DNA from 2 places in the Weizmannia agrestimuris genome. Region 2 is predicted to be linked to the other one. Evidence: predicted binding sites of a transcription regulator. Region 2 holds the regulator's gene; the other holds the start of a gene.
The links. The regulator Rex, encoded in region 2, represses fermentation and respiration genes when NADH is low (regulators of the CRP and FNR family bind a similar motif). The targets are predictions, from matches to a motif close to TTGTGAAATATTTCACAA.
Positions count from the first base shown of each region.

Region 1: adhE (bifunctional acetaldehyde-CoA/alcohol dehydrogenase) is a predicted target of Rex. The motif match lies at 2,596-2,613, and genes of this name have one in related genera.

Region 1 is NZ_CALPDC010000003.1:2,105-10,138, reverse strand. It holds gene panF (sodium/pantothenate symporter) at 1-688, shown strand, start outside; tRNA gene NFR98_RS02620 (tRNA-Lys) at 912-984, shown strand; gene NFR98_RS02615 (magnesium transporter CorA family protein) at 1,322-2,263, shown strand; gene adhE (bifunctional acetaldehyde-CoA/alcohol dehydrogenase) at 2,678-5,290, shown strand; gene NFR98_RS02605 (DEAD/DEAH box helicase) at 6,251-7,381, shown strand; gene NFR98_RS02600 (hypothetical protein) at 7,814-8,034, opposite strand, start outside.
Region 2 is NZ_CALPDC010000031.1:24,142-32,175, forward strand. It holds gene groL (chaperonin GroEL) at 1-1,487, opposite strand, end outside; gene groES (co-chaperone GroES) at 1,541-1,825, opposite strand; gene NFR98_RS11545 (CPBP family intramembrane glutamic endopeptidase) at 2,194-2,922, shown strand; gene NFR98_RS11550 (YdiK family protein) at 2,922-3,116, shown strand; gene tatC (twin-arginine translocase subunit TatC) at 3,153-3,917, opposite strand; gene NFR98_RS11560 (redox-sensing transcriptional repressor Rex) at 4,068-4,751, opposite strand; gene NFR98_RS11565 (ABC-F family ATP-binding cassette domain-containing protein) at 5,066-6,985, shown strand; gene tsaD (tRNA (adenosine(37)-N6)-threonylcarbamoyltransferase complex transferase subunit TsaD) at 7,288-8,034, opposite strand, start outside.

The DNA.
Region 1 (8,034 bases), on a different contig from region 2:
AATTACGGTCCGTGCGATGTCCTACAAAGATTCCCGGGCGATGCACAGGGCGATCATCATCGGTACCATTGTCATTGGGTTTATTATGTTCGGCATGCATTTTATTGGCGTGATGGCACGTGCTGTCATACCGGGTGTGAAAGTGCCCGATACGGTAATGCCGCTGTTAACGATGAAAGTGCTGCCGCCTGTGCCGGCCGGTATCGTGCTTGCTGCTCCGATGGCCGCAATTATGTCTACCGTTGATGCGCTCCTCATTCTCGTCGGTTCCGCGCTTGTCAAAGACCTTTATTTGAATTATGTGAAACCGAACGCATCCGAAAAACAGATGAAAGCGGCAAGTTTCAGCGTGACCGCAGCGATTGCCGTCATTGTCGTGCTGTTGTCGCTCAGCCCGCCGAAATTGATCATATGGCTCAACTTGTTTTCCTTTGGCGGCCTGGAATCCGTTTTTATATGGCCGGTGATTTTCGGCTTGTACTGGAATAAAGGAAACAAGTACGGCGCGGTTTGTTCTATGATACTCGGCATGGGCTCGTACATTCTGCTGGACCGCTTGCATCCAAACCCGTTCGGATTGCATACAGTGGTGCTGCCGGTCCTTATTTCCTGCGCCGGGTTTATCGCGGCGAGCCTTCTCTTCGGGCGCAAGAGAGCTGCCATTCGGGCTGAACGCGATGGGGCATAAAGTAAAAGTACCGGTTCAATCGACACGCGTCATTATGACTTATCGGGGCCGAGTAAACAGGCGCCTCAAATTGAAATTTTTAGCTAAAAATGTGCGATGTCCGGAAAAAGCTGCAAAATAAGAATCAATCGGGCCGGGACGAATCATCTGCCCGGCCCGGATCTAAAAAAATTTTTCGTTGCATCTTTCCCGGATTTGTGATAATATAATGATTGTCATCTGCGGGACATTAGCTCAGTTGGAAGAGCAGCTGACTCTTAATCAGCGGGTCGTGGGTTCGAGCCCCTCATGTCCCATCACGAAGCAATATGATGCACAAATGTGCCATTATATTGCTTTTTTATTTTTATGTAAGTTTTTTGTGCGGATAATCCGGCTAAAAAATAACAAGCGGACATATTCAGGCATACTATATTGTGGTATAATAAAATGGTTGCAGGTTTCGCAGCTATTTATGAATCGAAGAAAAAAAGGAGATGATAACTGATGGATTCTGACGCGCATCCGAGGTCGTGCATGAAACATAAGCAAGAGGAAGTCTTCATACTGGCCTCGACCAATCCTACACGTTATCAGTCTCTGGAAGAGTAAAGTATGCTTGAGCTTCCTCAAAAGAGAAGAGGAGGTGCCTGCATGTTAAATATGTATTTAACGGACGAAAACGGCAAACTGAAGGAAACAGAAATTTTGTCAAAAGGATGCTGGGTGAACCTGGTGAACCCGACAGAAGAAGAAATCAACCAGGTTGTCCAACAAACGAATATACCGATCGATTTTATTAAAGACCCGCTGGATGTCGATGAACGCTCCCGTATTGAAAAAGAAGACGATGATATTTTAATCATTGTCGGCCTTCCGGTTAAGGTAAAGGACGATGTGGACTCCGCGCTGTATGATACGATTCCGCTCGGGATTATCGTCACGCCTTTTTATTTCATCACGGTCTGCCTAGAGGACAATCCGATTATCGGAAAATTTATCCACAGACGGGTGCGCGGGTTTTACACCTACATGAAAACCAGATTTACCCTTCAAATTCTGTATGAAGTTGCAAGCTATTATTTGAACTATTTAAAATATATCGACCGCAGATCAAGCTTGATCGAACGCGAATTGCACGAATCGATGCGAAACGAGGAACTGTTCGAACTGTTGAGCCTTGAAAAAACGCTCGTGTATTTCACTACCTCATTAAAAGCCAATAAAATCGTCTTGGAAAAAATGACACGGCAGCATTTTCTAAAAGTATATGAAGATGACATGGACTTACTGGATGACGTCATGATTGAAGTCAAACAGGCAATCGAAATGTGTGAAGTGCACAGCAATATTTTAAGCGGCATGATGGATGCCTATGCTTCTGTCATTTCCAATAACGTGAACGGCGTGATGAAATTTTTGACGACGGTCACGATTATCCTTTCCCTGCCAACGATGGTATCCAGCTTTTTCGGAATGAATCTTCACGGCCTGCCATGGCAATCAAGCCCCCATGGGTTTTGGCTGGCGTTTTTGGCCTCTCTGGTTCTTTCCAGTGTTACAGCCCTTATTTTTTGGAAAAAAAGATATTTCTAACACACCTGGGAGATGGATTTGCATAAAATTCATCTCCTTTTCCGTTTCTACCTTGTGAATGTGCAGGTTTCACAAGCGAGAAGCGGTTTTTTTTACGGCAATTTCTATACGGAATTTTGCATAAATATTCAAATATAAAATGTAAGCACTTACAATGTAAAAAGGCGGAAAAAACTTATTTTAATTAAATCATAGCTGGAAAGCAATATTTTAAAGAAAAAAGTTTATAAATGATTTATTCATTTGTCACCAATCTGACACAGCCATAGCATGTGAAATCGCCTATAATAAAGCCATAAAGAAAAGAAACAAATGTAAAACGGCAGAAAATCATGTGAAATACTTCACAAATTATATTTTTTAGTCTATCATGTGAAATTATTCACAAAAACATTTAGAATGGGGGCCACGAACATGGCAATCGATGAAAAAGTTGTTGGCAAATCTGCGCAAATCACGGAAATGGTCGATTCCCTCGTCGCAAAAGGGCAAAAAGCACTGCATGAATTTATGGAACTGGATCAGGCGCAAGTGGACAATATCGTAAAACAAATGGCACTTGCCGGGTTGGAACAGCATATGGTGCTCGCCAAAATGGCCGTGGAAGAAACAGGGCGCGGCGTATATGAAGACAAAATGACAAAAAACTTGTTTGCAACAGAATACATCTATCACAACATTAAATATAACAAAACAGTCGGCATCATTGACGAAAACAATAATGAAGGGATTGTTAAATTTGCGGAACCGGTCGGCGTTATTGCCGGGGTCACTCCTGTAACAAATCCGACATCAACCACGATGTTTAAAGCATTAATTGCCATTAAAACACGCAACCCAATTATTTTCGCGTTCCATCCGTCCGCACAAAAATGCAGCAGCCATGCCGCAAAAGTGATGCTTGACGCTGCTGTGAAAGCCGGCGCCCCGGAAAACTGCATCCAATGGATCGAAAAACCGGCCATTGAAGCGACACAGCAATTGATGAACCATTCGGGTATTTCACTGATTCTTGCAACGGGCGGTTCCGGCATGGTAAAGTCCGCATATTCGAGCGGGAAACCTGCGCTTGGCGTCGGGCCGGGAAACGTCCCTTGCTATATTGAAAAATCTGCTGATATCAAACGCGCCGTCAATGATTTGATTTTGTCCAAAACGTTTGACAACGGCATGATCTGTGCGTCGGAACAGGCTGTCATCATCGACAAAGAAATTTATGACAATGTGAAAAACGAATTGATTGCAAATCAATGCTACTTCCTGAATGAAGCGGAGAAGAAAAAGGTTGAGAAAACCGTCATCAATGAAAAGACGCAATCCGTCAACAGCGCCATTGTCGGCAAACCGGCCTATGAAATTGCGAAAATGGCAGGCGTAAATGTTCCGGAAGATACCAAAATTTTAATCGCCGAACTTACAGGTGTCGGCCCGGACTACCCGCTTTCCAGAGAAAAATTAAGCCCGGTTTTGGCCTGTTACAAAGCCAACAGCACAAAACAAGGTTTCGAATTTGCAGAAGCCATGCTCGAATTCGGCGGACTTGGTCACTCGGCTGTGATCCATTCGACAAACGATGAAGTCATTGAACAATACGGCTTAAAAATGAAAGCCGGCCGGATCATTGTCAACTCCCCGTCTTCGCAAGGGGCAATCGGCGACATTTACAATGCCTACATGCCTTCTTTGACACTCGGCTGCGGCACGTTTGGCGGCAACTCGGTGTCCACAAACGTCGGTGTCATCAATCTTTACAATGTAAAAACAATGGCGAAACGGAGAGTCAATATGCAATGGTTTAAAATTCCACCGCGCGTGTATTTTGAAAAGAACTCGGTCCAATACCTGGAAAAAATGCCGGATATCTCAAGTGCCTTTATTGTCACCGATCCGGATATGGTCAGGCTTGGATTCGTTGAGAAAGTACTGTATTACTTGCGGAAACGCCCGGACTATGTGCACTGTGAAATTTTCTCAGAAGTCGAACCGGATCCGTCTATTGAAACGGTTCGGAAAGGTGCCGCAGCTATGGCAAGCTTCCAGCCGGATGTCATTATCGCGCTTGGCGGCGGGTCGGCGATGGATGCTGCAAAAGGCATGTGGCTGTTCTATGAGCATCCGGAAGTTGATTTCAACGAATTGAAGCAAAAATTTATGGACATCCGGAAACGGGTTGCCAAATTCCCGAAACTGGGTGAAAAAGCGCAGCTGGTCTGCATTCCGACCACATCGGGCACCGGTTCTGAAGTGACTTCTTTCGCCGTCATTTCGGATAAAAAGAACAACACAAAATATCCGCTCGCAGACTATGAACTGACACCGGATGTTGCGATCATTGACCCGCAGTTTGTTATGACCGTTCCGAAATCCGTAACAGCCGATACCGGGATGGACGTTTTGACCCATGCGATTGAAGCCTATGTATCCAACATGGCCAACGACTATACGGACGGCCTGGCAATTAAGGCCATCCAGCTTGTTCACGAATACTTGCCGAAAGCATACGCAAATGGCAATGATGCACTGGCACGCGAAAAAATGCACAATGCATCGACTTTGGCAGGGATGGCGTTCTCGAATGCATTCCTTGGCATCAACCATTCACTTGCCCATAAAATCGGCGCTGAATTCCATATTCCGCACGGCCGGGCTAACGCGATTCTGTTGCCGCATGTCATCCGCTATAACGCGCAAAAGCCGAAAAAATTTGCGGCATTCCCGAAATACGAACATTTTATTGCGGATCAACGCTACGCGGAAATCGCGCGCGTACTTGGTCTTCCGGCAAGCACGACAGAAGAAGGTGTCGAAAGCCTTTGCCAGGAAATCATCCGGATGTGCAAACTGTTCAATATTCCGCTTAGCCTAAAAGCAGCCGGCGTGAACCGGGCGGACTTTGAAAAACGGGTTGCCATTATTGCAGACCGCGCATTTGAAGACCAATGCACACCTGCAAACCCTAAATTGCCGCTTGTCAGCGAATTGGAAGACATTTTACGCAAAGCTTTTGAAGGCGTTGAAGCAAAATAATGGCTTTCATTTTGGAAGAGGCGCACTTTACGTGAAGGGAACCGAAGAGGTTTTGGCGAAAACGCTCATGTAGCCCGTGTCTATGAAAAAGAAGCAATTTAAAAATTGTTGATCCGTTAACATAGAGCCCGTCTAAGTGAAGGAAATAGCCAGAATTTTGGCGATCACTTCACTTAGACGGGTTTTTAAGGTAAGGAACGAGGATCTACGTTAAGATAGGGATGATTTCTGGCGGTCTTCCTTAACGTAGAATGGCTCTACGTTAAGAAAGGGACGATTTTTTTCGATCTTCCTTAATATAGAGCGGGTCTACGTTAAGAAAGCATGACTTTTTTTCGGTCTTCCTTAACGTAGAATGGGTCTACGTTAAGAAAGGGGCGATTTTTTTCGATCTTCCTTAATATAGAGCGGGTCTACGTTAAGAAAGCATGACTTTTTTTCTGTCTTCCTTAACGTAGAGCGGGTCTATGTTAAGATAGGGACGATTTTTAACGGTCTTCCTTAACATAGAACGCCTCTAAGTTAAGAAAGCGTGACTTTTTGGAGGTCTTCCTTAACGTAGAATGGCTCTACGTTAAGAAAGGGGCGATTTTTTTCGATCTTCCTTAATATAGAGCGGGTCTACGTTAAGATAGGGACGATTTTAGGCGATCTTCCTTAACGTAGAATGGCTCTAAGTTAAGAAAGGGGCGATTTTTTTCGATCTTCCTTAATATAGAGCGGGTCTACGTTAAGAAAGCATGACTTTTTTTCGGTCTTCCTTAACATAGAACACCTCTACGTTAAGATAGGGACGATTTTAGGCGGTCTTCCTTAACATAGAACGCCTCTACGTTAAGATAGGGGCGATATTAAGCGATCTTCCTTAACATAGAACGGGTCTACGTTAGATAACTTTTCTTTTCCATACGGGATAGTGTATGATAAAAGAACTGGAAAAGGAAGGTTAGGGAAAAAACAATGGAACCTACATTCATTCATCATTTACAGCCTTTTTTACAACAGGCATGGAAAAATTCAACGTTTGAACATCCTGCTTCTGTACAGGAAAAAGTGATTCCTGCTGTGCTGGACGGCCGGGATGTGATTGCTGCAGCACCGACAGGATCGGGAAAAACACTCGCCTACCTGCTGCCTGTGCTCGACCGGATGGACCCCGGAAAACAAACGGTTCAAGCTGTCATTCTGGCGCCTTCTAAAGAACTGGTCATGCAAATCCAAGAGGAAGCCGGAAAATGGTCACAGGGAAGCGGAATCCGGAGCATCCCGCTGATCGGCGGCGCGAATGTGAAACGGCAAATTGAAAAACTGAAAAAACACCCGCACCTTGTTATCGGGACGCCTGGACGCATCCTTGAATTGATCCACCAGAAAAAACTGAAAATGCATGAAGTGAAAATGATGGTGCTCGATGAAGGGGACCAGCTGCTCGGAAAGGAATACAGCCGCACGGTCGGACAAATTGTAAAATCCGCCATGCGTGACTGCCAGCTCCTTTTGTTTTCAGCCACTTTGCCTGATGCTGCAGCCCATAAGGCTATGGAACAGATGAAAGAACCCCTGTTGATTCGCATTGCAAAAGAGGAGGCGCGGAGCCCGGTTGAACATATTTATATCGTAAGCAGCGATCCGCGCGACAAAATCGAGCAGTTGCGAAAGATAGCCCGAATGGGGGTCCGGGGACTCGTGTTTTTTAATAATAAATGGGATGTTTCGGTTGCAGTGGAAAAACTCCGGTTCAAAGGGCTGGCCATCGCCGAATTGCATGGCGATATGCGCAAGGAAGAAAGAGAAAAAAGTATCCGGTTGTTCCAAAACGGCGATGTCCCGCTCCTTTTGGCAACGGATGTCGCTGCCCGCGGCCTGGACATTCCGGCGATTACGCATGTGATTCAATTTGATTTGCCGGAAGATGGTTCCGCATATGTCCACCGTTCGGGACGGACAGGCCGGCTCGGTTCAAACCCCGGCACAGTTGTCTCTCTTGTCACGCCGAAAGAAGAAACGGTGTTGAAAAAATATGCAAAAGCGCAGCATGTGGAATTGAGGCGAAAAGACATAAAGCGCGGTGAGCTGGTAGATCCCGAATAGGCAAATCAGTTTTTTTGAATGCGAAAAATTTGTCCGGAGGATGGCTTCATTCCCTGGGCGGATTCCAAAAGCGGGAAGATTATTCTGCTTTAAAAAGATGAAATACAAAGTTTCGTTGTCTTTCATGCCGCAGAAGGCCTGCCGGAAATCGATTCTCCGGCAGGCCTTCTGTTTTGGACTTCCTTTTAATTGGGCATAGGCAATCGTCCAGCTGTGTATTGAGACTTCCTTTTGAATAGGTACCGGCCATCGCCTGGTCGTGTTTTGAGACTTTTATTTGAATGAGTATCAGCAATCGCCCGGTCGTATTTTGAAACTTCCCTTTGAATGGGCATTGGCCATCGCCCGATTGTATTTCGAAACTTCCCTCTGAATGGACATCAGCGGAAGCCGTTTGGGTCGGCAATCGCCCGATTATATTTTGAAACTTCCTTATGAATTAACATCGTCCGGGAGTCTGGCCGGTGACAAGCCGGCTTTTTTAAATACTTTGCCGAGTTCATCGTTGGCTTGTTCCAGTTTTTTGTTCGCAGCATCCAGCGAAGGGTTCGTTTTTTTCAACTCATCCGCTTTCATTTGGTAGGACTGTTGCAAATCTTTTACAGCCGTTTTGATCTCCGATTGATAGCTACTTATTTTGGATGGGATTTTCG
Region 2 (8,034 bases):
ACTTTCGTCGGGTCCACGATACCCGCTTCAATCATGTTGACCCATTCTCCATTGGCGGCATTGTAACCAATGCCGACATCTTCTTTTTTCAGGCGTTCGACAATGACTGAACCTTCAAGGCCGGCATTTTCCGCGATTTGGCGTACAGGTTCTTCTAAAGCGCGTGCAACGATATTGATGCCTGTTTGAACATCGCCTTCTGCTTGAATGGAAGCAACTTTCTTGATGACATTGATCAGCGCCGTGCCACCACCAGCTACAATGCCTTCTTCAACAGCAGCGCGCGTAGAGTTCAAAGCATCTTCAATGCGCAGTTTGCGTTCTTTTAATTCGGTTTCTGTCGCAGCACCGACTTTGATGACCGCTACGCCGCCGGCCAGTTTTGCAAGGCGTTCTTGTAATTTTTCACGGTCAAATTCGGAAGTCGTTTCTTCCAATTGCATGCGGATTTGGTTTACACGTGCGGAAATTGCAGCAGAGTCGCCTGCCCCTTCAACGATTGTCGTTGTTTCTTTTGTAACAACCACTTTTCCGGCACGGCCGAGTTGGTCAATGGTTGCAGATTTCAAATCAAGGCCGAGTTCTTCTGTGATCACTTCGCCGCCTGTCAGGGTTGCAATATCTTCGAGCATCGCTTTGCGGCGGTCACCGAAGCCAGGCGCTTTTACCGCAACGGCATTGAATGTGCCGCGCAGTTTGTTGACAACGAGTGTTGCAAGAGCTTCCCCTTCAACATCTTCCGCAATCAGCAACAACGGTTTGCCTTGTTGGACAACTTGTTCCAGAACAGGCAGGATTTCCTGGATATTGGAAATCTTCTTGTCTGTAATTAAGATGTAAGGGTTATCCAGAACAGCTTCCATTTTGTCGGAATCCGTTACCATGTAAGGCGATGCATAGCCACGGTCGAACTGCATTCCTTCCACAACGTCCAATTCCGTTGAGAAGCCTTTTGATTCTTCAATGGTAATAACGCCATCGTTGCCCACGCGTTCCATTGCTTCAGCGATCAATTCGCCGACTTCTTCGTCAGCAGAGGAAATTGCAGCAACTTGGGCGATGGAAGCTTTGCCTTCGATTGGTTTCGAAATGGCTTTTAATTCTTCGACAGCAGCCGCAACTGCTTTTTCAATCCCTTTGCGGATGCCAACCGGGTTTGCACCTGCTGTTACGTTTTTCAGGCCTTCACGGATCATTGCCTGTGCCAGAACAGTTGCAGTGGTTGTACCGTCACCAGCTACATCGTTCGTTTTGCTGGCCACTTCGGAGACAAGTTTGGCACCCATGTTTTCAAACGCGTCTTCGAGTTCAATTTCTTTTGCGATCGTGACACCGTCATTTGTGATCAGCGGAGAACCGAATTTCTTTTCCAGAACGACGTTACGTCCTTTCGGGCCCAATGTCACTTTTACAGCATCTGCCAGTTTATCCACACCACGAAGCATACCGCGGCGGGCTTCTTCGCCGAATTTAATTTCTTTTGCCATTTATAAAACCTCCTCATGTCATATCGTTATTTCTATGTTTCAACAAGCCAGGCTTATTCCACAACCGCCAGAATATCGCTTTCACGAAGGATTAAGTATTCTTTTCCGTCATATTTCACTTCAGTGCCGGCATATTTCGAGAAGATGATGCGGTCGCCTACTGCTACATCGATGGCAACACGTTCACCGTTATCAAGGGTACGCCCGGAACCGACAGCCACAACTTTGCCTTCCTGTGGCTTTTCTTTTGCCGTGTCAGGCAGGACAATACCGCTTGCTGTTTTTTCTTCCGATTCAACTAATTCAATGACAACGCGATCACCCAGTGGTTTTAACACGTGAAACAACCTCCTTAATTCGTATTATGTAAAATTTTGTCCATTATTAGCACTCGCATAAGTTGAGTGCTAACACATTTATTATAATAAATAATTCCTTGCTTTTTTGCAAGTCTCTCATCCAACTTTTTTTATTTTTTTCGGGCCCTGCATCCTTTAAAGAGCCCCGTCAAAGGATGCCGGTTGCGCGCCTCCATTTCAGCCGCTTGCCCTTTTATAAGTATGCTTGATCACCATCCGGATATGCAACTGAAAAGGCTGGCTCTGCGCACGGCATTTGAACCCCGCCCGGTTCAATAGTACAATGAACATATTGGACGAATTTGCGATCCTTTAAACTTTGAACTGGCAAGAAAGGAAAAGAACGCGTGAAAAAAGAGTATGTGTATATTCTCGTGACGTACATCCTTATGCTGCTGTCCGGCGCCGTCGGGTATCCGTTGCTCTACTATGCCGGGGTGAACGTTTTCCACGAACCGGCAGACAGCATGCGGACATTGACGCCCCCGCTTTGGACCGTCATCAGCTTTATCATCGGGCTGATCATCGTCCTGTACTTTTTAAGAAAAGCCGCAAAGAAAGAAACAGACCGGACTGAACCGCTTCCGGCCGCGCCATCCGCCATATGGGCAATAGGCGGCGTCTTTCTTTGTTTCTTTGCCCAGACTGCAGCCGCGATCATTGAATCATTATTCGGTGCCCCGGCTGCCTCCAACAATACGCAGCAAATCATGGCGCTGATTGAAAGATTTCCGCTCGTCATCCTCATCAGCTCGATCGCAGGGCCGATTCTCGAGGAAATCGTTTTTCGGAAAATCATTTTCGGCACGCTGCGCAGGCGCTTTTCATTCCTTTTATCCGGTATTGTCAGCTCGGTTATTTTCGGACTCGCGCATACCGAACCGAGCCACTTGTTTTTATATTCCCTTTTAGGGCTGACGCTCGCTTATTTATACGAGAAAACAAACCGGATCACCGTTTCCATGTTTGCGCATGTTTCCATGAACACGATTGTGGTCGTGAGGCTGCTTTTGCACCCGTCCGTTCTGCAGACATCCGTACATGAAATTTACAGCTCAATTGGAGGACTTCTATAATGAGACCACTTTTTTCAGGGATTGTAAACTGCCTGCTCGGGGCTTTGTTCACTTATTTTGCCATTCAGCAGGTACAAGTGGGCGGCTGGGGCTTTTTTTCTTATTTACTGCTGTTGATTGCAACATTGGATCTGGGTTCCGGCATCAGGCTGATCTTTCTCCATTTCAAGCTGAAAAACTCAGTGAAAAAATAAAAGCCGTTTTCCGGCTCCGTCCGGAAAACGGCTTTCTTATTCAGAAGCAATCGTCTGTTCATCCATTGGCATTTCTTTTGCCGCTTTTTTGGCATTGCGGTACGCCATTTTCGAAATCAGTGTGCTTGCTTCATACAGCAAAACGAGTGGAACAAAGGTAATCAGCTGCGAAAACACGTCCGGCGGGGTGATGATGCCGGCAGCTGCAATCAAAGCAAGATACGCATATTTTCTTACCTTTTTCAACAGTCTCGGCGTAATGATGCCAAGCCGGGTCAGAAACAGGACCACGACCGGCATTTGGAACACAAAGCCAAACGGAAGCGTGATCTCTAGCAGAAACTGAATATACTCCCGGATCCCGATCACCGCACGAATGCCCATTTCATTTGACAAGCCCATCATAAACTTCACCATCAGCGGACAAAGCACGAAATAGGAAAAAGAAACGCCGGCTATAAAAAGCAAGATGGAAACAGGAATGTAACTTAATGTCAGTTTCTTTTCTTTCTCATACAGCCCCGGGCTTATAAACGCCCAAAGCTGGTACAAAATCACCGGCAGGGTCAATAGGCATGCGATCACAACCGAAACTTCCATAAAAACCTTAATAGGATCGGTTACCCTGAAGGCATTCATCGTGAACATGCCGGCATTTTTGGCATGCTGCAAATAACGTATAACAGGTTTTGCGGTAAAAAAGCCAACAACCAGGGCAAACAGAAAGAAAATGAGAACGGTAATTAACCGCTTTCTCAATTCCTGGATGTGTCCGGTAACCGGCATTTTTTTCGTATTCATCGCCGTTCCCCTTTAAGTGCCGGCGTTGAATCCGCCCTTTTCCCTTTGCACGCCACAGCCAAATCCGGCCATTGCCATTTGCGCCTGCATTCCGTTTTCAATCGGGCCACCCCCTGTACCCACTATGATAACGGAAAAAAAGCTTTTTGGCTATGGCTTCGCAACCGGCTCTTTTGTTTCTTTCAAATTTTCTTCATCATTTGAATAATGTTTTAAAAAATAGATCAGTGCCTGTAGTTCCACGGCCAGGTCAATATGATGGACGCGGATATCCGGCGGCACGTTCAGCCGGGCAGGTGTAAAGTTTAAAACGCCTTTTACATTTGTACTGGCAAGCTCGTCTGTCACTGCCTGGGCACTGGAAGCGGGGACCGTCAAAATCACAACCGTCACATCTTCCGCGCAAAGCCGTTCTCTTAATTCGTCCATGCTGTAAACAGGCACATTGCCAACATGGCTCCCCACCTTCCCGGGGTCATTGTCAAATGCCATCACAATCCGTGCGCTGTTATTCTTCGAAAAATTGTAATTCAAAAGGGCTGTACCGAGGTTCCCAACGCCAACCAGCGCTACATCTGTGATCTCATCCTGGTTCAGCGTCTTGCCGAAAAAAGACAATAAATATTTTACATTATAACCATAACCTTTTTTTCCAAGTGCCCCGAAGTAGGAAAAATCCCTGCGTATCGTAGCGGAGTCGACTTTCACCGCTTCACTCAGTTCCGCCGAGGATACCCTTTGCTTGCCAAGTGTATATAAATTTCTCAGGTACCGGTAATATAATGGAAGCCGTTTTGCAGTGGCTTGCGGTATTTTTACTGATTCATCCTTCATGTGAAATCCCCCAAGTTGAAAGCTTAAGTTTTTTGTGCTGTTGGTTCCAATCGTGCGTCCATTCCAGAATGGCAGCGCTGCCATTCTTCATTATAATATTACTCCTATCTGAGCAAAGAAAAAATATGTTTTAAAAAAATGCCTGCATGCGTCTTTTTCTCTCTCCAACTATGTTAAATATATCACAAGTAAGCATTTTTTTCATGGGTTTTTACGAATTTATGTGAAAAGTTTTTTGACAAATTCCGATCACGCCGGTTGAGTTGCAGTTCGCCTTCCTGTACACTTACAATGGTATAGAGGTGAACATAAAGATGATGTTGCTGCAAGTTCAACAAGTCACAAAATATTATGGCGCTGAACTTATTTTATCGGATATAAAATTAGAAATTCAAACAAAAGACCGGATTGCCTTGGTCGGGAGAAACGGGGCCGGCAAATCGACCCTCCTGAAAATCATCGCCGGCCAGCTTTCTTATGATGAAGGTTCCATCATTATGCCGAATGGTGTCGAAATCGGTTATCTCGCCCAAAATACCGGACTCGAATCGGATCTGTCCATTTGGGACGAAATGATGTCGGTTTTTAAAAATTTGCTGGATATGGAAAAACAGCTTCGCGAATACGAACAAAAAATGGCCGACCCTAAGATTTATAACCGCCCGGCGGAGTATGAAAAAGTGCTGCATGCTTATGATACTTTGCAGACACGTTTTAAAGATGAAGGCGGATATCAGATCGAAGCGGATATCCGGTCCGTTCTGCATGGCTTCCGTTTTGACCAGTACGACTACAACACCCCGATCCGGACATTAAGCGGCGGGCAAAAAACACGCCTTGCATTGGCGAAATTGCTGCTCACAAAGCCGGACATCCTCATTTTGGATGAGCCGACAAACCATCTCGATATCGAAACGCTCACCTGGCTGGAGCAATATTTACAAGGCTATGAAGGCGCCATTCTGATCGTGTCCCATGACCGTTATTTTCTGGATAAAGTCGTCAACCAGGTCTATGAAATTTCAAGGCATTCCATTAAAAAATACCACGGCAACTACAGCCGGTATCTGGAACAAAAGGCCGCCCAGTACGAGCGAGAGGTCAAACAATATGAAAAGCAGCAGGAAGAAGTTGCGAAATTGCAGGCATTCATCCAAAAAAACATTGCCCGTGCCACCACGACAAAGCGGGCGCAAAGTAGGAGGAAACAACTGGAAAAAATGGAATTGATGGACAAGCCGCTTGGCGATGAAAAATCTGCCCGGTTTTCGTTTGAAATTGCCAAACAAAGCGGGAACGAAGTCCTTCATGTCCGGGATGCTGCCATCGGCTACGACGGGGAGCCGGTTGCCAAAAACATCCATCTTTCAGTCAAAAAACAAGACAGTGTTGCCCTTGTCGGCCCGAACGGCATCGGCAAGTCAACGCTTTTGAAATCGATTATCCGGAGAATCCCGCTGATATCCGGCACGATCGAATATGGCTCCAACGTTATGACCGGCTATTACGATCAAGAACTGGCCGACTTATCTTCCAATAAAACGGTCCTCCGGGAATTATGGGATACATACCCGCTGAAAACAGAAAAAGAAATCCGCACGGCACTCGGGAATTTTCTTTTTTCCGGCGATGACGTTTTAAAAACCGTCTCATCCTTAAGCGGCGGCGAAAAAGCCCGGCTTGCCCTCGCCAAATTGATGCTGGAAAAGGCGAACTTTCTAATTTTAGATGAACCGACAAACCACCTTGATTTGGACAGTAAAGAAGTACTGGAAAATGCGCTCATCGATTACCCGGGAACGATTTTGTTCATTTCCCACGACCGCTATTTCATTAACCGGATTGCCACAAAAGTGGTGGAGCTCTCGCCGGAGGGAACCCGTGAATTTCTCGGCGACTATGATTATTATGTGCAAAAAAAAGAAGAAATGCTGGAAATTGCACGCCTGGAAAACACGAAACAAGAAAAGGTTAAAGCGGAACAGCCGGCGAAAAACAACTACCGGCAGGATAAAGAAGCAAAAAAACGCGAGCGGCAAAAAAAGCGGAGGATTGAAGAAATTGAAACAAGAATTGAAACGTTGGAAACAGAAATTCATGACCGGGAAGAAAAAATGGCCGACCCGGAAATCTTTCAGGACCATATTAAAATCCGCGAGCTGACAGAAGAACTGGAGCAACGGAAATTGGAGCTGGACGCGCTGATGGAAGAATGGGCAGAACTGGCGGAGTAATGTTTGGACCTGTGTGGAAATTTTCTGCACAGGTTTTTATTTTGGCATCTCGCGCCATGCACAGATTTATGCACAGGCGGTATATTGATTTCTTGCTTTCCAAAACGTTTTTCCACAAAATCCACAATTATCAACAGATTTATCCACAATACCCACAACCTGTCCGGAAAAATTTTAAAAGTTTTACACAAGTCCAATCATTTATCAACAACTTTTCCACAGATTGTGCACAATTCCCCTGCATATCTCCAAAAAAACCGGTGTATGGACGATTCCCATACACCGGTTTTTCACAACCCTGTTTAAAAGTTTTCAATGTCCAGCCCGGGATAAGCATTTAAGTCAAGGGAGCTTCTTTTTCCCTTTTCAAAAAGCACCGTCCCGCATGCGGCAATCATCGCCGCATTGTCTGTGCATAACTGGATCGGCGGGATGCGCAACGCCACTTCAGGGAGATCCCGGAATGCTTCTGAAAGGGCAGCGCGCAATCCTTTGTTCGCGGCAACACCGCCGGCGACCAGCACTTCTTTGACGCCAAACGCTTTTACCGCCTCCACGGTTTTACCGACCAATACATCAATCACACTTTGCTGGAAGCTTGCGGCCATATCTTCAGGCCGGATGCTTTCCCCGCGCTGCGCGGCATTATGGAGGGTGTTAATGACGGCTGATTTGAGCCCGCTGAAACTGAAATCATAAGTCCCTTCCAGCCAGGATCGCGGCAAATCAACATTTGGCTTTCCTTCATGGGCAAGCCGGTCAATCTGCGGACCGCCCGGATAAGGAAGGTTCAACGTTCGTGCTACTTTGTCATAAGCTTCCCCTGCCGCATCATCTCTCGTTTCGCCGATTACTTCAAACTCGGCATGGCCCTTCATCAGCACAAGCTCCGTATGACCGCCTGAAACGACAAGCGCAAGCAGCGGAAACTTCATTTCATGCCCGATCCGGTTCGCATAAATATGGCCGGCAATATGATGGACACCGACAAGTGGAATCTGATGCGCGAAACTGAGCGCCTTTGCGGCATTGACGCCAACAAGCAACGC